4 regions of the Streptomyces sp. NPDC001532 genome follow, and region 2 is predicted to be linked to each of the others. Evidence: riboswitches for the same ligand, from Rfam matches in the RefSeq annotation. Region 2 holds a riboswitch; each other region holds the start of a gene.
The links. Region 2 has a riboswitch for cyclic di-AMP ahead of ABT232_RS34430 (M23 family metallopeptidase). Riboswitches for the same ligand answer to the same signal wherever they lie in the genome.

Region 1 (3,791 bases), on a different contig from region 2:
GTTCGCCGGCGCGTGTACGTGCGTACGTCCCCGCACACGGTACGGGACCGAGTACGGGGACGTACGTACGACTGGCTGAGCTTTAGCCCTGCCGGGGATCAGCCCTTGAAGCGCGGGAAGGCGCTGCGGCCGGCGTACACCGCGGCGTCGTCGAGGATCTCCTCGATGCGCAGCAGCTGGTTGTACTTGGCGACACGCTCGGAGCGGGCCGGGGCGCCGGTCTTGATCTGGCCGCAGTTGGTGGCGACGGCCAGGTCGGCGATGGTGACGTCCTCGGTCTCGCCGGAGCGGTGCGACATCATGCACTTGAAGCCGTTGCGCTGGGCCAGCTCGACCGCGTCCAGGGTCTCGGTGAGCGAACCGATCTGGTTCACCTTCACCAGCAGGGCGTTGGCGGCGCCGTCCTCGATACCGCGGGCCAGGCGCTCCGGGTTGGTGACGAACAGGTCGTCACCGACGAGCTGGACCTTGTCACCGAGCTTGTCGGTGATGGTCTTCCAGCCGTCCCAGTCGTCCTCGAACAGCGGGTCCTCGATGGAGACCAGCGGGTACGCCTCGACCAGTTCGGCGTAGTACTCCGTCATCTCGGCGGCGGAGCGCTCCTTGCCCTCGAAGACGTAGGAGCCGTCCTTGTAGAACTCGGACGCGGCCACGTCCAGCGCGAGCGCGATCTGCTCGCCCGGGGTGTAGCCGGCCTCCTTGATGGCCTCCAGGATCAGGTCCAGGGCCTCGCGGTTGGAGCCCAGGTTCGGGGCGAAGCCGCCCTCGTCGCCGAGGCCGGTGGCCAGACCCTTGCTCTTCAGGACCTTCTTGAGGGTGTGGTAGACCTCGGTGCCCCAGCGCAGCGCCTCGGAGAAGGACTCCGCGCCGATCGGCGCGATCATGAACTCCTGGATGTCCACGTTGGAGTCGGCGTGCGAGCCGCCGTTCAGGATGTTCATCATCGGCACCGGCAGCAGGTGCGCGTTCGGGCCGCCCAGGTAACGGAACAGCGGCAGGTCGCTGGCCTCGGAGGCGGCGTGGGCGACGGCCAGGGAGACGCCGAGGATGGCGTTGGCGCCGAGCGAGCCCTTGTTGTCGGTGGCGTCCAGGTCGAACATGGCCTGGTCGATCAGGCGCTGCTCGGTGGCGTCGTAGCCGACCAGCTCCGGGCCGATCTGCTCGATGACGGCCAGGACGGCCTTCTCGACACCCTTGCCCTGGTAGCGGTTGGGGTCGCCGTCACGGAGCTCGATGGCCTCGAAGGCGCCCGTGGAGGCACCGGACGGAACGGCGGCACGACCCGTGCTGCCGTCGTCGAGGCCGACCTCGACCTCGACCGTGGGGTTGCCTCGGGAGTCCAGGATTTCCCGGGCTACGACGACGTCGATGGACGGCACGAGCATCTCCTTCTTCAATGTGACGCGGTGGGCAGGCCGCGGGTGTGGCTCTGCGAGACGAGCCTAACCGGCTCCGGGCGATCGGCCAGCCGACCGACCACCCCGTGGACGGAACCGAGAGTAAATTGTTTCCGAACGGAACAAAGACGGTTTCGCAAAACCCACGGCAGAAAGAGCGAACCCCGCCCCGGTGCGTACGGGGGAACGCGCACCGGGGCGGGGAGTCTGCGGGCCTCTCCTGGCGGAGGTGCCGCCGCTGCCTACTTGAGGTGCAGCTGCTGGCCCGGGTAGATGACGTCGGCGTCGTCGACGATGTCCTTGTTCAGGTCGAACAGCTTCTGCCAGCCGCCCGCGACGTCGTGCTCCTCGGCGATCGAGCTGAGGGTGTCGCCCTTGACCACCTTGTACTCGCCGTCGCCCTTCTCGACCTTCTTGCCGGTCGGGGTGGTGACGGTCTTCTCGGCGGCCGGACGCTCGGCGGAGCGGGAGGCGCTCTGCTCCTCGGTCTCGCGCTCGGTGGTGGCGGTGTCACCGGCCGAGGAGGAAGGGGTGGAGGAGGAGGCGCTGCCGCCACCGTACGGGGTGTTCGACAGGCCGGTGCCGCAGACCGGCCAGGCGCCCTTGCCCTGGCCCGCGAGGACCTTCTCGGCGACGGTGATCTGCTGCTCCTTGGAGGCCTGGTCGGCCGTGGCGGCGTACTGCGTGCCGCCGTACGCGGCCCAGGTGGAGGCGGAGAACTGCAGACCGCCGTAGTAGCCGTTGCCGGTGTTGATGGACCAGTTGCCGCCGGACTCGCACTGGGCGACGGCGTCCCACTCGGAGGCGGTGGCGGCGGAGGCGTTGCCGGCGGCCATCAGCGGGGCGGCGACGGCGGCACCGGTCACACCGGCGATGGCGATGGCGCGGGTGGCCTTGGACGGACGGCGGTGCTTGCCCTTGGCGGAAAACAGCATCGATCGATCCCCTCACCGACGCCTGCGAGGTGAGCTGTCGGGTTCGGGCCGGTTGAGTTGCCCGGCCGCAGTCTCTTGCGAGCTGCGGCTTCACCCCAAGCCGGCTCCGGCAGCGAACTGCCGGGACCGGCACTTACCTTGGGTCCCCCGCTCCTGCCTACGGCGCTTGACGCGACGACTGTTCCCGGACGGCCGCTGGCAGGATTCGGCGTTGCGGCAGCCGGGGCTCGCGGTGACGAGCGGCCTTGACCGTAGACACGCGATCCGCGGAATTTCAAAGACGATCAGGGCTTCTGAGACCTATATCTCACCGCTGCCAATTCGGACATTAAGCCCGAACCGTGACGCGAACTCCAGCTACTTTTCGCCCGGTTCGACCCCTACTTCAAGGGTCTGACCGGGAACGATGAGGTCGGGGTCGTCGCCGACGGTGTCCTTGTTCTCGGTGTAGAGCGCGGACCATCCGCCCTGGAGGTCAAGGGAGTCGGCGATGCCCCAGAGGCTGTCGCCGGCGCGGACCGTGTAGGAGCCGTCGGCCGCGTCACGCGCGGCGGTGGTGTCCCGCGAGGCGTGCCGGCCGGAGGAGTCGGCCGTACGGCTGTCCGCGGCCTCCTCGTCGGCGCTGTCGCCGCGGTGGCGGCCGGAGCCGGTGGAGCCGGATTCGACGGCGTCCGAAGAGAGGTCGTTCTGGCCGGACTTGTCCGACTCGTCGTTCTTGGTGGTGGCGGTGAGGGAGCTGTCACCCTCCTGGGAGTCGCCGCTCCCGTCCTTGCCGGAACCTTCCGCCTCACCGTCCGAGCCGGACCCCGAGGACGGGGACGACGACGCGGAACCGGAGGATCCGGAATCACCGGAGGCGTCCGAGCCGCCGGAGGTACCGGACTTACCGGAACCTTCAGAGCTTTCCGCCTTACCGGTGCTTCCGGTCGAAACGGAGGAGTCGGACAAGCCGGACTCGGGCTTCGAGGAGGCGTCCGGGGTCGCCGAGGCGCCCGACGCCGCGTCAGCCGCGAGGCCGGTGTCGACGCCCGCCGGTGCGGAGTCGTCGTCCAGGCCGCCGAGCAGGCCGCAGGTGGGCCAGGCGCCGACACCCTGGTCGGCGAGGATCCTCTCGGCGACGGCTATCTGCTGCGAACGGCTGGCCACGTCGGGGCTCTCGGCGTAGTCCAGGCCGCCGTACTCCACCCAGTTGTCCTGGGAGATCTGCAGACCGCCGTAGTAACCGTTGCCGTTGTCGGCGCTCCAGGAGCCACCGCTCTCGCACTCCGCGACCCTGTCCCACGTCACACCGGTGGCGGCGCTCGCGCCGGTCGCGCCGAGGAGCGGGATGGCGATGGCGGATCCAGTCACTCCGGCCGCGACGATGAGGGCCGGAGCCTGACGGGGGCGACGGTGACGACCGTTCCCGGAGAGCATGCGGGGACCTTTCGCGAGACAGCGGTGACGGCGCGGCGGAGAT
Region 2 (3,791 bases):
CGAGGCGGTGGCGGACGATCTCAGGGACCCGGCGGGACCGGCGGACCCATGGGGCTCGTGGGACTGGCGGGAGACGAGTGGTGCGGGAGACAAGTGGTGCGGTCCGAAGACCTCGGCCCCGGCCCCGGCCCTGGCCCCGGCGGCGTGCCCGCGTCCGCACACACGCCCACGCCTACGCCCACGCCCGTGCCGTCCGGCCCTGACGAGGAACGGCGGATCTCGTACGCGCGGACCCTGGTCCGCACCCTGCCCATGCTCCTCGTCGTCCTCGGCGGCTGCTACGACTACTTCACCCCCGAGAACTACACCGCCGCCCCGCTCTTCGTCGCCGCGCCACTGATCGCCGCCCCGCTGCTCTCCCGGCGGGCCACCGTCCTCACCGGGATCGCGGCGCTCGCCGTCGTCCTCGTGGTGCACATCCGGTACGGCATCGCCCTGCGCGTCGACGCGATCACCGAGACGGTCACCGTGGCGGTCGTCTCCGTCCTCGCCGTGGTCGTCAACTGCCTCGTCGGCCGCGGCCACGCCCGGCTCGCCACCGCCCGTGAGATCGCCGAGGCGGCGCAGCGCGCGGTGCTGCCGGAGCCCGCGGCACGCATCGGCGGCTACGAGATCGCCGCGCGCTACGAGGCCGCGCAGGCGGACGCCTCCATCGGCGGCGACCTCTACGCCGTGCAGGACAGCCCGTACGGGGTGCGGCTGGTGGTCGGGGACGTGCGGGGCAAGGGGATGGGCGCGGTGGCCGCCGTCGCCGTGGTGATCGGCGCGTTCCGTGAGGCCGCCGAGCACGAGGGGACGCTGGAGGCGGTCGCCCAGCGGCTGGAGCACGCGCTGGCCCGCGAGGGCACCCGGCGCGACGGCATCGACGCCTTCGAGGGGTTCACCACCGCCGTACTGGCCGAGATCCCGCACGGCGACGGCGTCGTACGGATCCTCAACCGCGGCCATCCGCCGCCGCTGCTGCTGCACGCCGACGGCCGGCTGCGGCCGCTGCCGGCCCGGAACCCCGCGCTGCCGCTCGGCATGGGCGAGCTGGGCGTCTGGCCGGACCGCGCGGACGAGGCCGGCTTTCCGGGCGGGAGCACGCTGCTGCTCCACACCGACGGGCTGTCCGAAGCCCGCGACGCGCGCGGCGAGTTCTACGACCCGTCGCGGCGGCTGGCCGGGCGGACCTTCGGCGGGCCGGGCGAGCTGCTGTCGATCTTGGCCGAAGATGTGCGGTGGCACTCCGGCGGCAGGCTGACGGACGACATGGCGCTGCTGGCCGTACGGCGGCCCCGACCGCCGTCACCAGGAGTAAGTGAGCAACCCCACTCCGCATAACATCTGAGACACCATCAAAAGAAAGAACGCTGCTGAGCGCTGGTCAACTCGCCCGTTTTTCGCCGGTCATGGGTCGAACGTCCGCCCGGAGAACCGTAATGATCAAGCGGAACGGCTTGGAATTCAGGCCCCGGTTCTATTAACGTCCGATAACGCAGCGCGGTCGTCCCAGCCGTCACAAGAGGCGGCTCCGTGCGCACGCGCCGAATCCCGTAGGGAACCGGGGAACCACCACCTTGGGGTGAATCGCTCGTGGCCAGTCGTGTTCACACGGCTGATTTACGCGCGTAGGAGACCTTCCTGCTCCGAACCCGTCAGCTAACCCGGTAGGCGAGAAGGAAGGAAAGGAGTACGCCCACGTGGCGTCCAACCGGCCTGCCCCCGGGGCCCCGTTCGTGCCCGGCCAGCGCACTGTCGATCCCGCCGACACCTTCGTCTACGGCGGTCAGCGCACCGAAGAGGGCCCCTGGGAGGAGTGGAATCCGACCAAGGAATCCATTCGCCCCGTACGCGGCCGGCACCGCGTCGCCAAGCAGCGCGGCGGCGGACTCGCCCGCAGCTCCACCGTTCTCGGCGTCGGTGTCATAGCCGCCGTCGGCGCGGGCGGCATGGCCACCGCGCAGACCGGCAAGCCGCCGGTGTCCATCTCGATGCCCGACCTGCCGAACGTCGGCTCGCTCATCTCCGACGAGCCCGAGCCCGAGGCCGAGACCACCGCCACCCCGCTCAGCAGCGTCGGCGTCACCGAGACCGAGACCGCGCAGGGCACCACCGACGCCGGCGAGGCACTGCGCGCCCGCATCATGGCGCAGGCCGAGCAGCAGCAGGACCAGGTCGAGTCCAAGGCCGCCGCGGAAGCGCTGGCCGCCGCCGAGAAGGCCGCCGCCGAGGCGGCCGCCAAGGCGGAGAAGGAAGCCGAGGCCGAGGCCGCCGCCGCGAAGAAGGCGGCCGAGGAGGAGGCCCGCAAGAAGGCCGAGGCCGAGCGCCTGGCCGAGCTGGCCAAGCAGTTCACGCTGCCGACCTCCTCGTACACCCTGACCTCCACCTACGGTCAGGCCGGCTCGATGTGGTCCTCCGGCTACCACACCGGCCTGGACTTCGCCGCGCCCACCGGCACCCTCATCAAGGCGGTGCACACCGGCACCATCACCCAGGCCGGCTGGGACGGGTCGTACGGCTACAAGACCGTCCTGACCCTGGACGACGGCACCGAGATCCTCTACGCCCACCAGTCGTCGATCAACGTCAGCGTGGGCCAGAAGGTCAACACCGGTGACGTCATCGGCCGCGTGGGCGCGACCGGCAACGTGACCGGCCCGCACCTGCACCTGGAGGTGCACACCGGCGACGGCGGCGCGCTGGACCCGATGGCCTGGCTCCAGAGCAAGGGCCTCACCCCCTGAGCCCACGCTCACGCTGAACCCCGGCGGTCCTGACGACAACCCCCCGACGTCAGGGCTGCCGGTTCACGGAATACGCGCTTCCCCGTGCCGTGTTGTCACTCGGCATGACTTCTCTGCGCAAGCTCGGCTCCTCCGACCTGGAGGTCTTCCCCCTCTCCCTCGGCGGCAACGTCTTCGGCTGGACCGCGGACCGGGACCGCTCCTTCGCCGTCCTCGACGCCTACGCCGCCGCGGGCGGCAACTTCGTCGACACCGCCGACTCCTACTCGGCCTGGATCGAGGGCAACTCCGGCGGCGAGTCCGAGACGATCATCGGCGAGTGGGTCAAGGCCCGGGGGAACCGCTCCGAGGTGGTCATCGCGACCAAGGTCAGCCAGCACCCCGAGTACCCGGGCCTGAGCGCGGTGAACATCAAGGCCGCGGCCGACGCCTCACTGCGACGCCTCGGCACCGACCACATCGACCTCTACTACACCCACTTCGACCAGCCCGACGTGCCGGTCGAGGAGATCGTCGGCGCGCTCGACGAACTGGTGGAGGCGGGCAAGGTCCGGTACATCGCCGCCTCCAACATCTCCCCCCAGCGGCTGCGGGAGTCCCTGGCCTTCTCCGACCGCGAGGGCCTCGCCCGGTACGTCGCCCTCCAGCCGCACTACAACCTGGTGTCCCGGGAGACCTACGAGGGTGAGCTCCGGGACGTCGCCGCGCGGGCGGGCCTCGCCGCGGTGCCGTACTACGCGCTGGCGTCCGGCTTCCTGACCGGCAAGTACCGGCCCGGCACGACCGTCGACAGCGCGCGGGCGGCGGGCGCCGGCAAGCACCTGGACAGCGAGCGGGGGCGGCGGGTGCTGGACGCGCTGGACTCCGTGGCCGCCGCGCACGAGGTGCCCGTCGCGACGGTCGCCCTGGCGTGGCTCGCCGCGCAGCCCACCGTGGCGGCGCCGATCGCGTCCGCGCGGACCGTGGAGCAGCTGGCCGACCTGGTGGGGGTCGCCGAACTGCGGCTCACCGAGGACGAGGTCGCGCGGCTGACGGAGGCGTCCGCCTGAGGGCCGGTCCGCCGGG
Region 3 (3,791 bases), on a different contig from region 2:
GAGGTGCCGGTGATCGAGGCCGCCATCGACGAGGAGCTGGCCCGCTTCGCCGAGGAGGGCCCGACCGCCGAGGAGATGGAGCGCGCCCAGGCCCAGCTGGAGCGCGAGTGGCTGGACCGGCTGGGCACGGTCGCCGGCCGCGCCGACGAACTCTGCCGCTACGCGGTGCTGTTCGGCGACCCGCAGCTCGCCCTGACCGCCGTGCAGCGGGTGCTGGAGGTGACGGCGGAGGAGGTCCAGGAGGTCGCCAAGGCCCGCCTGCGGCCCGACAACCGCGCGGTGCTCGTCTACGAGCCGATCAGCCCCGAGCAGCCCGAGGACGTCGAGGGCACCCAGGACCCCGAATCCGCGGCGACCGTGGAAGCCGCCGACGACAACGAGGAGGCGGCCAAGTGACCGAGCTCGCCACGATGGACTTCCACCCGCAGCCGCACCCGGGCGACGCCAAGCCCTGGGCGTTCCCGGCGCCCACCCGCGCCACCCTCGACAACGGCCTGACGGTCCTGCGCTGCCACCGCCCCGGCCAGCAGGTCGTCGCCGTCGAGGTGCTGCTGGACGCCCCGCTGGACGCCGAGCCGGCCGGCCTGGACGGCGTCGCCACGATCATGGCGCGGGCCTTCTCCGAGGGCACCGACAAGCACTCCGCCGAGGACTTCGCCGCCGAGCTGGAGCGCGCCGGTGCCACCCTGGACGCGCACGCCGACCACCCGGGCGTCCGGCTGAGCCTGGAGGTCCCGGCCTCCCGGCTGGAGAAGGGCCTCGGCCTGCTCGCCGACGCGCTGCGCGCGCCCGCCTTCGCCGACAGCGAGGTCGAGCGGCTGGTCCGCAACCGGCTGGACGAGATCCCGCACGAGCTGGCCAACCCCGCGCGGCGCGCCGCCAAGGAACTGTCCAGGGAGCTGTTCCCGGCCTCGTCGCGCATGTCGCGCCCCCGCCAGGGCACCGAGGAGACGGTCGCGAAGATCGACGCGGCGGCCGTCCGCGGCTTCTACGAGCGGCACGTCCGCCCGGGCACGGCCACCGCCGTGGTGGTCGGCGACCTCACCGGCATCGACCTGGACGCCCTGCTCGGCGAGACCCTGGGCGCCTGGACGGGCTCCTCGGCCGAGCCCCGCCCGGTGCCGCCGGTCACCGCCGACGACACCGGCCGCGTGGTCATCGTCGACCGTCCCGGCGCGGTCCAGACCCAGCTGCTCATCGGCCGTGTCGGCGCCGACCGGCACGACCGTGTCTGGCCCGCCCAGGTGCTCGGCACCTACTGCCTCGGCGGCACCCTCACCTCCCGCCTGGACCGTGTCCTGCGCGAGGAGAAGGGCTACACCTACGGCGTGCGGTCGTTCGGGCAGGTCCTGCGGTCCGCCCCGGACGGCACCGGCGCCTCGCTGCTGGCCATCAGCGGCTCCGTGGACACCCCGAACACCGGTCCGGCGCTGGAGGACCTGTGGGCGGTGCTGCGCAAGCTCGCGGAGGGCGGCCTGACCGACGCCGAGCGGGACGTCGCCGTGCAGAACCTGGTCGGTGTGGCGCCGCTGAAGTACGAGACGGCGGCGGCCGTGGCGAGCACGCTGGCCGACCAGGTCGAGCAGCACCTGCCGGACGACTACCAGGCGACGCTGTACCGGCAGCTGGCGGCGACCGGCACGGTCGAGGCCACCGCCGCGGTCGTCAACGCCTTCCCGGTGGACCGTCTGGTGACGGTCCTGGTCGGTGACGCGGCGCAGATCAAGGAGCCCGTCGAGGCTCTTGGCATCGGCGAAGTCACCGTCGTGACGGCCGAGTAGACGAGGCGGCAGCCGAGCGGATGTCGAGGGGCCCTGGTGACCGATGCGTCACCAGGGCCCCTTGATGTCCGAATTGAGGGAGAGGCTGCCTGTCTGACCTGTGGCATGCGCTACAAAAGCCCGGATCGGTTTGGGAATTGAAAGTGCGCCCGCTTAGCGTCATCCGGGCTGTTCGTCAGGCAGTGCGCCGCACCCGCGGCACCGGACAGTCATCGCCGAGTCCCCGTACGGCGCGAGCCAGGGGAGCCGGGGACCCAACCCATAAGTCCCTGGGGTGAATCGGACGCCCGCGCGGTCGCGAGGAAGTCCGTAGGAGACCTTCCTGCTCCGAACCCGTCAGCTAACCCGGTAGGCGAGAGGGAAGGAAAGGACCAGCCACTTCATGGCGTTCACGCGCGCCACCGGGAAGCACCGTCGTCCCAGCCGGATGCACCGCACCACCGCCCGCGCCGCGGGTGTCGCGGCGCTCACCACCACCGGTGTCATCGGTACCCTGGCGGGCCCCTCGCTCGCCGCCGAGCCGGCCGCCGAGCAGACCGGCCTGCTGCCGGTGATCACCATCGGCGACACGGTCGCCCAGCAGATCGACGCCCAGGCCGCCGCCCAGCAGCAGGCCGCCGAGCAGGCCGCCGCCGAGCGCGAGGCCGAGGCCGCCGCCGCCGAGCGGGCCGAGCAGGCGGTCGTCAAGGCCCGCGCGGCCGAGGAGCGCGCCGCCCGTGAGGCCGAGCGCAAGCGCCTCAACACCTTCGTGCTGCCGATCGCCGGCTCCTACGTCTCCACCGGCTACCAGTCCGGCGGCGCCCTGTGGTCCTCCGGCAGCCACACCGGCGTCGACTTCCACGCCGCGAGCGGCACCTCCGTCCACGCGGTCGGCGCCGGCACGGTCGTCGAGGCCGGCTGGGGCGGGGCGTACGGCAACCAGGTGGTGATCCGGATGCACGACGGCACGTACACCCAGTACGGCCACCTGTCCTCCATCGGGGTGTCCGTCGGCCAGACGGTGACCCCGGGCCAGCAGATCGCCCTGTCCGGCGCCACCGGCAACGTCACCGGCGCGCATCTGCACTTCGAGGCCCGCACCAGCGCGGAGTACGGCTCGGACATCGACCCGGTCGCCTATCTGCGCGCGCACGGCGTGCGCATCTGACGGCGGCCCGCCACCGCTCCACAAGCCTTCCCGAAGCCCCGGCCCCGGCCGGGGCTTTCGGTGTTTCGGACGCCCCGCTGTCCAAAAAATATCCATGGATTCCGGCCCGCCATCGGAAATTGCGGCTCATTGCAATAGAGTCACTGAACACACGTCAATCAGCGACGTTTCACGGGGATTAAGGCGGAGGTCGGTCATGCGTATTCCGGCGCACTCGGTCTGCACGGCGATCCGGGACGACATCGTCGCGGGTGTCTACGAGCGCGGCAGCCGGCTCACCGAGGAACTGCTCGCCCGCCGCTACGGCGTCTCGCGCGTGCCCGTCCGGGAGGCCCTGCGCACGCTGGAGGCGGAGGGGTTCGTGGTGACCCGGCGGCACGCGGGCGCGTGCGTCGCCGAACCCACCGAGCAGGAGGCCTCCGACCTGCTGGAGATGCGACTGCTGCTGGAGCCGCTGGGTGCCTCCCGCGCGGCGCAGCGGCGCACCGAGGCGCATCTGAAGGTGCTGCGCGGACTGGTCCGGCTGGGCCAGGAGCGGGCCCGCCGGGGCCACAGTGACGATCTGCGCTCTCTGGGCGGCTGGTTCCACGAGACGCTGGCCCAGGCCTCCGGCAGCCCCGCCCTGACCTCGATGCTCACCCAGCTGCGGCACAAGATCGCCTGGATGTACGCGGTGGAGGCGTCGGCCGGCCCCGCGGAGGCCTGGGCCGAGCACGGCGCGATCGTGGACGCGGTGGCGCGCGGGGACAGCGAGCGGGCCCGGGCGCTCACCGCCCTGCACACCGAGCGCTCCCTCGCCGCGCACCGGCTGCGGTTCCGCCCGGGCTCGGCCGCCGAACGGCCGGAGCGTGTGAGGAACTCGC
Region 4 (3,791 bases), on a different contig from region 2:
GTGCGCAGCTCCTCCATCAGCGTGTTGAACCGCTTGACCGCGTTGGTGGACCGCGCGGCCATGCCGTACGCCTCGTCGACCCGCTTCAGCGCCTGCGGGAAGCTGATCTTCTCCCGTTGGGACAGGGCGTCGATCATCGCCTCGGCGCGGTCGCCGATGCCGCGCTTGGGCACGTTCAGGATGCGACGCAGCGGGACCGAGTCCTCGGGGTTGGACAGGACACGCAGGTAGGCCAGGACGTCCCGGACCTCCTTGCGCTCGTAGAAGCGGACGCCGCCGACGACCTTGTAGGGCAGACCGACGCGGATGAAGACCTCTTCGAAGACACGGGACTGGGCGTTCGTCCGGTAGAAGACGGCGACGTCGCCGGCCTTCGCGTCACCCGCGTCCGTGAGGCGGTCTATCTCGTCGGCGACGAACTGAGCCTCGTCGTGCTCGGTGTCGGCGACGTAGCCGGTGATGCGCGCGCCCGCGCCCGCGTTGGTCCACAGGTTCTTGGGGCGGCGGGACTCGTTGCGCTCGATGACCGCGTTGGCAGCGGAGAGGATCGTCTGGGTGGAGCGGTAGTTCTGCTCCAGCAGGATCGTCGTCGCGTTCGGGTAGTCCTCCTCGAACTGGAGGATGTTGCGGATCGTCGCGCCGCGGAAGGCGTAGATCGACTGGTCGGCGTCACCCACGACGCACAGCTCGGCGGGAGCCAGGTCGTCCTCGCTGGGCGGTACGTCCACCGGGTGCTCGGAGGTGCCGACCAGCTCGCGGACCAGGGCGTACTGGGCGTGGTTGGTGTCCTGGTACTCGTCGACCAGCACGTGGCGGAAGCGGCGGCGGTAGTGCTCGGCGACGTCCGGGAAGGCGCGCAGCAGGTTGACCGTCGTCATGATCAGGTCGTCGAAGTCCAGCGCGTTCGCCTCGCGCAGGCGCGACTGGTACATGGCGTAGGCCTGGGCGAGGGTCTTCTCGAAGCCGTCGGTGGCCTGGGCGGCGAAGTCCTCCTCGTCGATCAGCTCGTTCTTCAGGTTGCTGATCTTGGCGCTGAAGGACTTCGGCGGGAAACGCTTGGGGTCCAGCTCGAGATCGCGGCAGACCAGGGCCATCAGGCGCTTGGAGTCGGCGGCGTCGTAGATCGAGAACGACGAGGTGAAGCCGAGCTTCTTGCTCTCGCGGCGCAGGATGCGGACGCACGCGCTGTGGAAGGTCATCACCCACATGGCGTTGGCGCGCGGGCCGACGAGCTGCTCGACGCGCTCCTTCATCTCGCCCGCGGCCTTGTTGGTGAAGGTGATCGCGAGGATCTGCCCGGGGTGCACGCCCCGCTCGCCCAGCAGGTGGGCGATGCGGTGGGTGAGCACGCGGGTCTTGCCGGAGCCGGCGCCGGCCACGATGAGCAGCGGGGTGCCGGAGTGGACGACGGCGGCGCGCTGGTTCTCGTTCAGCCCCTCCAGGAGCACGGCCGGGTCGACCACGGGGCGCGGGGCGCCGTCGCGGTAGTGGGCGTCCCGGTCCGGTGGCAGGTCGAACTTCCCGCCGAACAGATCGTCCGGGATCGACTCCGGTACGTGATCGTCCTCGGGCGGCGGCGGGGGCTCCTCCGCGTGGGCCCGCGGGGCCTGGAGGTCCGCCAGGAAGCTGTCGTCAAAGAGGCTGCTCATCGCTCTCCGAGTCTAGGGCGCCCCACTGACAACCGAGGGCCACCCGGAAGACATCCCCGTCACACCTCACCGATGATCTTGGGAATGCCTCTCGTCACGGCTCGCGTCCACACGATTACAAGGCCAACCCGCCACGCAGCGCTCCGGATCGACGACGGCGAGCGACCCCGACCGGAAGGTCACGAAAATGTATCGGGCATATCACCCACCAACCTTCACAGTCGGCACACGAGTTGGCTACCGTGCCGGGCAGGCCGTACGACCCCCACCGGCGAACCCCGCCGGACCGTACGGCCTCCGCCGAGTCCTGCGCGCCCACACCGGGCCCGGAGCCGGGGACCCACCGAACTCTGGGGTGAATCGGCCCCTCCCTCCGGGGAGCGGACCGTAGGGCAACCCTTCCTAACGACCCGCCCGAACCCGACAGCTAACCCGGTAGGCGGCCGATGGAAGGAGTCGCCTCCCTTGGCGTCGCACCGCAAGTCGCGTCCCACCGCGCGCGTGGCAGGCATACGCACCCCCGCCCTCGCCACCGCGGCCCTCACCTCCGTGGCCCTGCTCTCGCAGACCGCCGACGCCGCTCCCTCGACCGACGACAAGCCGAGCCTGGAGGAGGTCGAGAAGAAGGTCGACGATCTCTACCGCCAGGCGGAGTCGGCGACCGAGAAGTACAACGCGGCCAAGGAGCGGACCACCAAGCAGCGCAAGCGCGTCGACACCCTCCTGGACGACGTCGCCGAGCGCGCACAGAAGCTCAACGAGGCACGCGCCGAACTGGGCTCGTACGCCGCGGCCCAGTACCGCACCGGGGCCGCCGCCCCCGACACCGCGACCTTCCTGCTCGCGGACACCCCGCAGGACTACTTCGACCAGACTCAGCTGATGGGCCGACTGACCAGCCGTCAGAAGGAAGCGGTCGACGACTACTTCGCTCAGCAGACCGAGACGATGGAGAAGCGTCGCGAGGCCACCGAGAGCCTCCAGACGCTCACCGACTCGCAGACCGACCTCAGGACGGCCAAGGCGACCGTCCAGAAGAAGCTGTCCACCGCGCGGGAGCTGCTGTCGCAGCTGACCGCGGAGGAGAAGGCGCGGCTCGCGGCGATCGAGAAGCGCAAGCAGGAGGAGGCCGCCCGCAAGGCCGCCGAGCTCGCGCGGCAGCAGGCCGAGGCGGAGGAGCAGCGGCAGCAGGAGGAGGCCGCCGCGCAGGAGACCGCGCAGGAGCAGGCCCCTCAGCAGGAGAGCACCGGGGACACCTCCACCGCCACCGACTCCACGTACGCCGCCAAGGCCGAGAAGGCGCTCGCCTTCTCCCGCGCGCAGATCGGCAAGCCCTACGTCTGGGGCGCCACCGGGCCCGACTCCTACGACTGCTCCGGCCTCACCCAGGCCGCCTGGAAGGCCGCCGGCGTCACCCTCCCCCGCACCACCTACGACCAGGTGAACGCCGGCACCACGGTCTCCGTCGCCGCCGCCCAGCCCGGCGACCTCGTCTTCTTCTACGACGACATCACCCACGTCGGCATCTACATCGGCAACGGAATGATGATCCACGCGCCGAAGCCCGGGGCGTACGTACGCGAGGAATCGATCTACTACGACGGCGAGTCGTCGATCCACAGCGTGGTACGACCGGCCTGAGCCGGGGCGGCGGGCTGATCCGGGGTGGCGGAAGCGGGACGGCGGGCAGCCGGCGGCGGGCACTGAGGGCCGGGCAGCTGGCGCCGGGCGTAGAGGGTTGGGCGCCAGGCGCTGGAGGTCGGGCAGCTGGCGCTGGGCCTCGGGGGCCGAGGGCTGAAGGCCCGGCGCTCAGGGCCGGGCAGCCTGCGCAGGGCGTAGAGGGCTGGGTGCTCGAGGTCGGGCAGCTGGCGCTGGGCCTCGGGGGCCGGGCGTCGGGCGCTGAGGGCCGGACGGCGCGCGCGCCGGCGGCCGGGCAGCTGGCGCTGAGGGCCGAGCGTTGGGCACCGGGCGCTCAAGGGCGCGCAACTGGCGCCGGGCCTCGGGGGCCGGGCGCCCGGCGGCGGGCGATGAAGGGCGGCGCTGAAGGCCCGGCGCTGGGCGCCGGAGGCCAAGCGGCGGAGGCCGGACGCCGGGCGGCGGGCGGCGGGCGGCGGGCGGCGGGCGGCGGGCGATGAAGGCCAG

Region 1: it holds a riboswitch for cyclic di-AMP, as region 2 does, so the genes downstream of both, ABT232_RS02875 (transglycosylase family protein) here and ABT232_RS34430 (M23 family metallopeptidase) in region 2, are expected to answer to the same signal.
Region 3: it holds a riboswitch for cyclic di-AMP, as region 2 does, so the genes downstream of both, ABT232_RS09545 (M23 family metallopeptidase) here and ABT232_RS34430 (M23 family metallopeptidase) in region 2, are expected to answer to the same signal.
Region 4: it holds a riboswitch for cyclic di-AMP, as region 2 does, so the genes downstream of both, ABT232_RS30810 (C40 family peptidase) here and ABT232_RS34430 (M23 family metallopeptidase) in region 2, are expected to answer to the same signal.

What each region holds. Positions count from the first base shown of each region.
Region 1 is NZ_JBEPAL010000002.1:49,692-53,482, forward strand. It holds gene eno (phosphopyruvate hydratase) at 99-1,379, opposite strand; gene ABT232_RS02875 (transglycosylase family protein) at 1,640-2,332, opposite strand; cyclic di-AMP (ydaO/yuaA leader) riboswitch at 2,337-2,507, opposite strand; gene ABT232_RS02880 (transglycosylase family protein) at 2,690-3,748, opposite strand.
Region 2 is NZ_JBEPAL010000057.1:8,514-12,304, reverse strand. It holds gene ABT232_RS34435 (PP2C family protein-serine/threonine phosphatase) at 94-1,323, shown strand; cyclic di-AMP (ydaO/yuaA leader) riboswitch at 1,515-1,671, shown strand; gene ABT232_RS34430 (M23 family metallopeptidase) at 1,683-2,726, shown strand; gene ABT232_RS34425 (aldo/keto reductase) at 2,831-3,775, shown strand.
Region 3 is NZ_JBEPAL010000007.1:112,956-116,746, forward strand. It holds gene ABT232_RS09535 (M16 family metallopeptidase) at 1-396, shown strand, start outside; gene ABT232_RS09540 (M16 family metallopeptidase) at 393-1,781, shown strand; cyclic di-AMP (ydaO/yuaA leader) riboswitch at 1,985-2,151, shown strand; gene ABT232_RS09545 (M23 family metallopeptidase) at 2,164-2,928, shown strand; gene ABT232_RS09550 (GntR family transcriptional regulator) at 3,125-3,791, shown strand, end outside.
Region 4 is NZ_JBEPAL010000043.1:69,260-73,050, forward strand. It holds gene pcrA (DNA helicase PcrA) at 1-1,649, opposite strand, end outside; cyclic di-AMP (ydaO/yuaA leader) riboswitch at 1,952-2,107, shown strand; gene ABT232_RS30810 (C40 family peptidase) at 2,115-3,290, shown strand.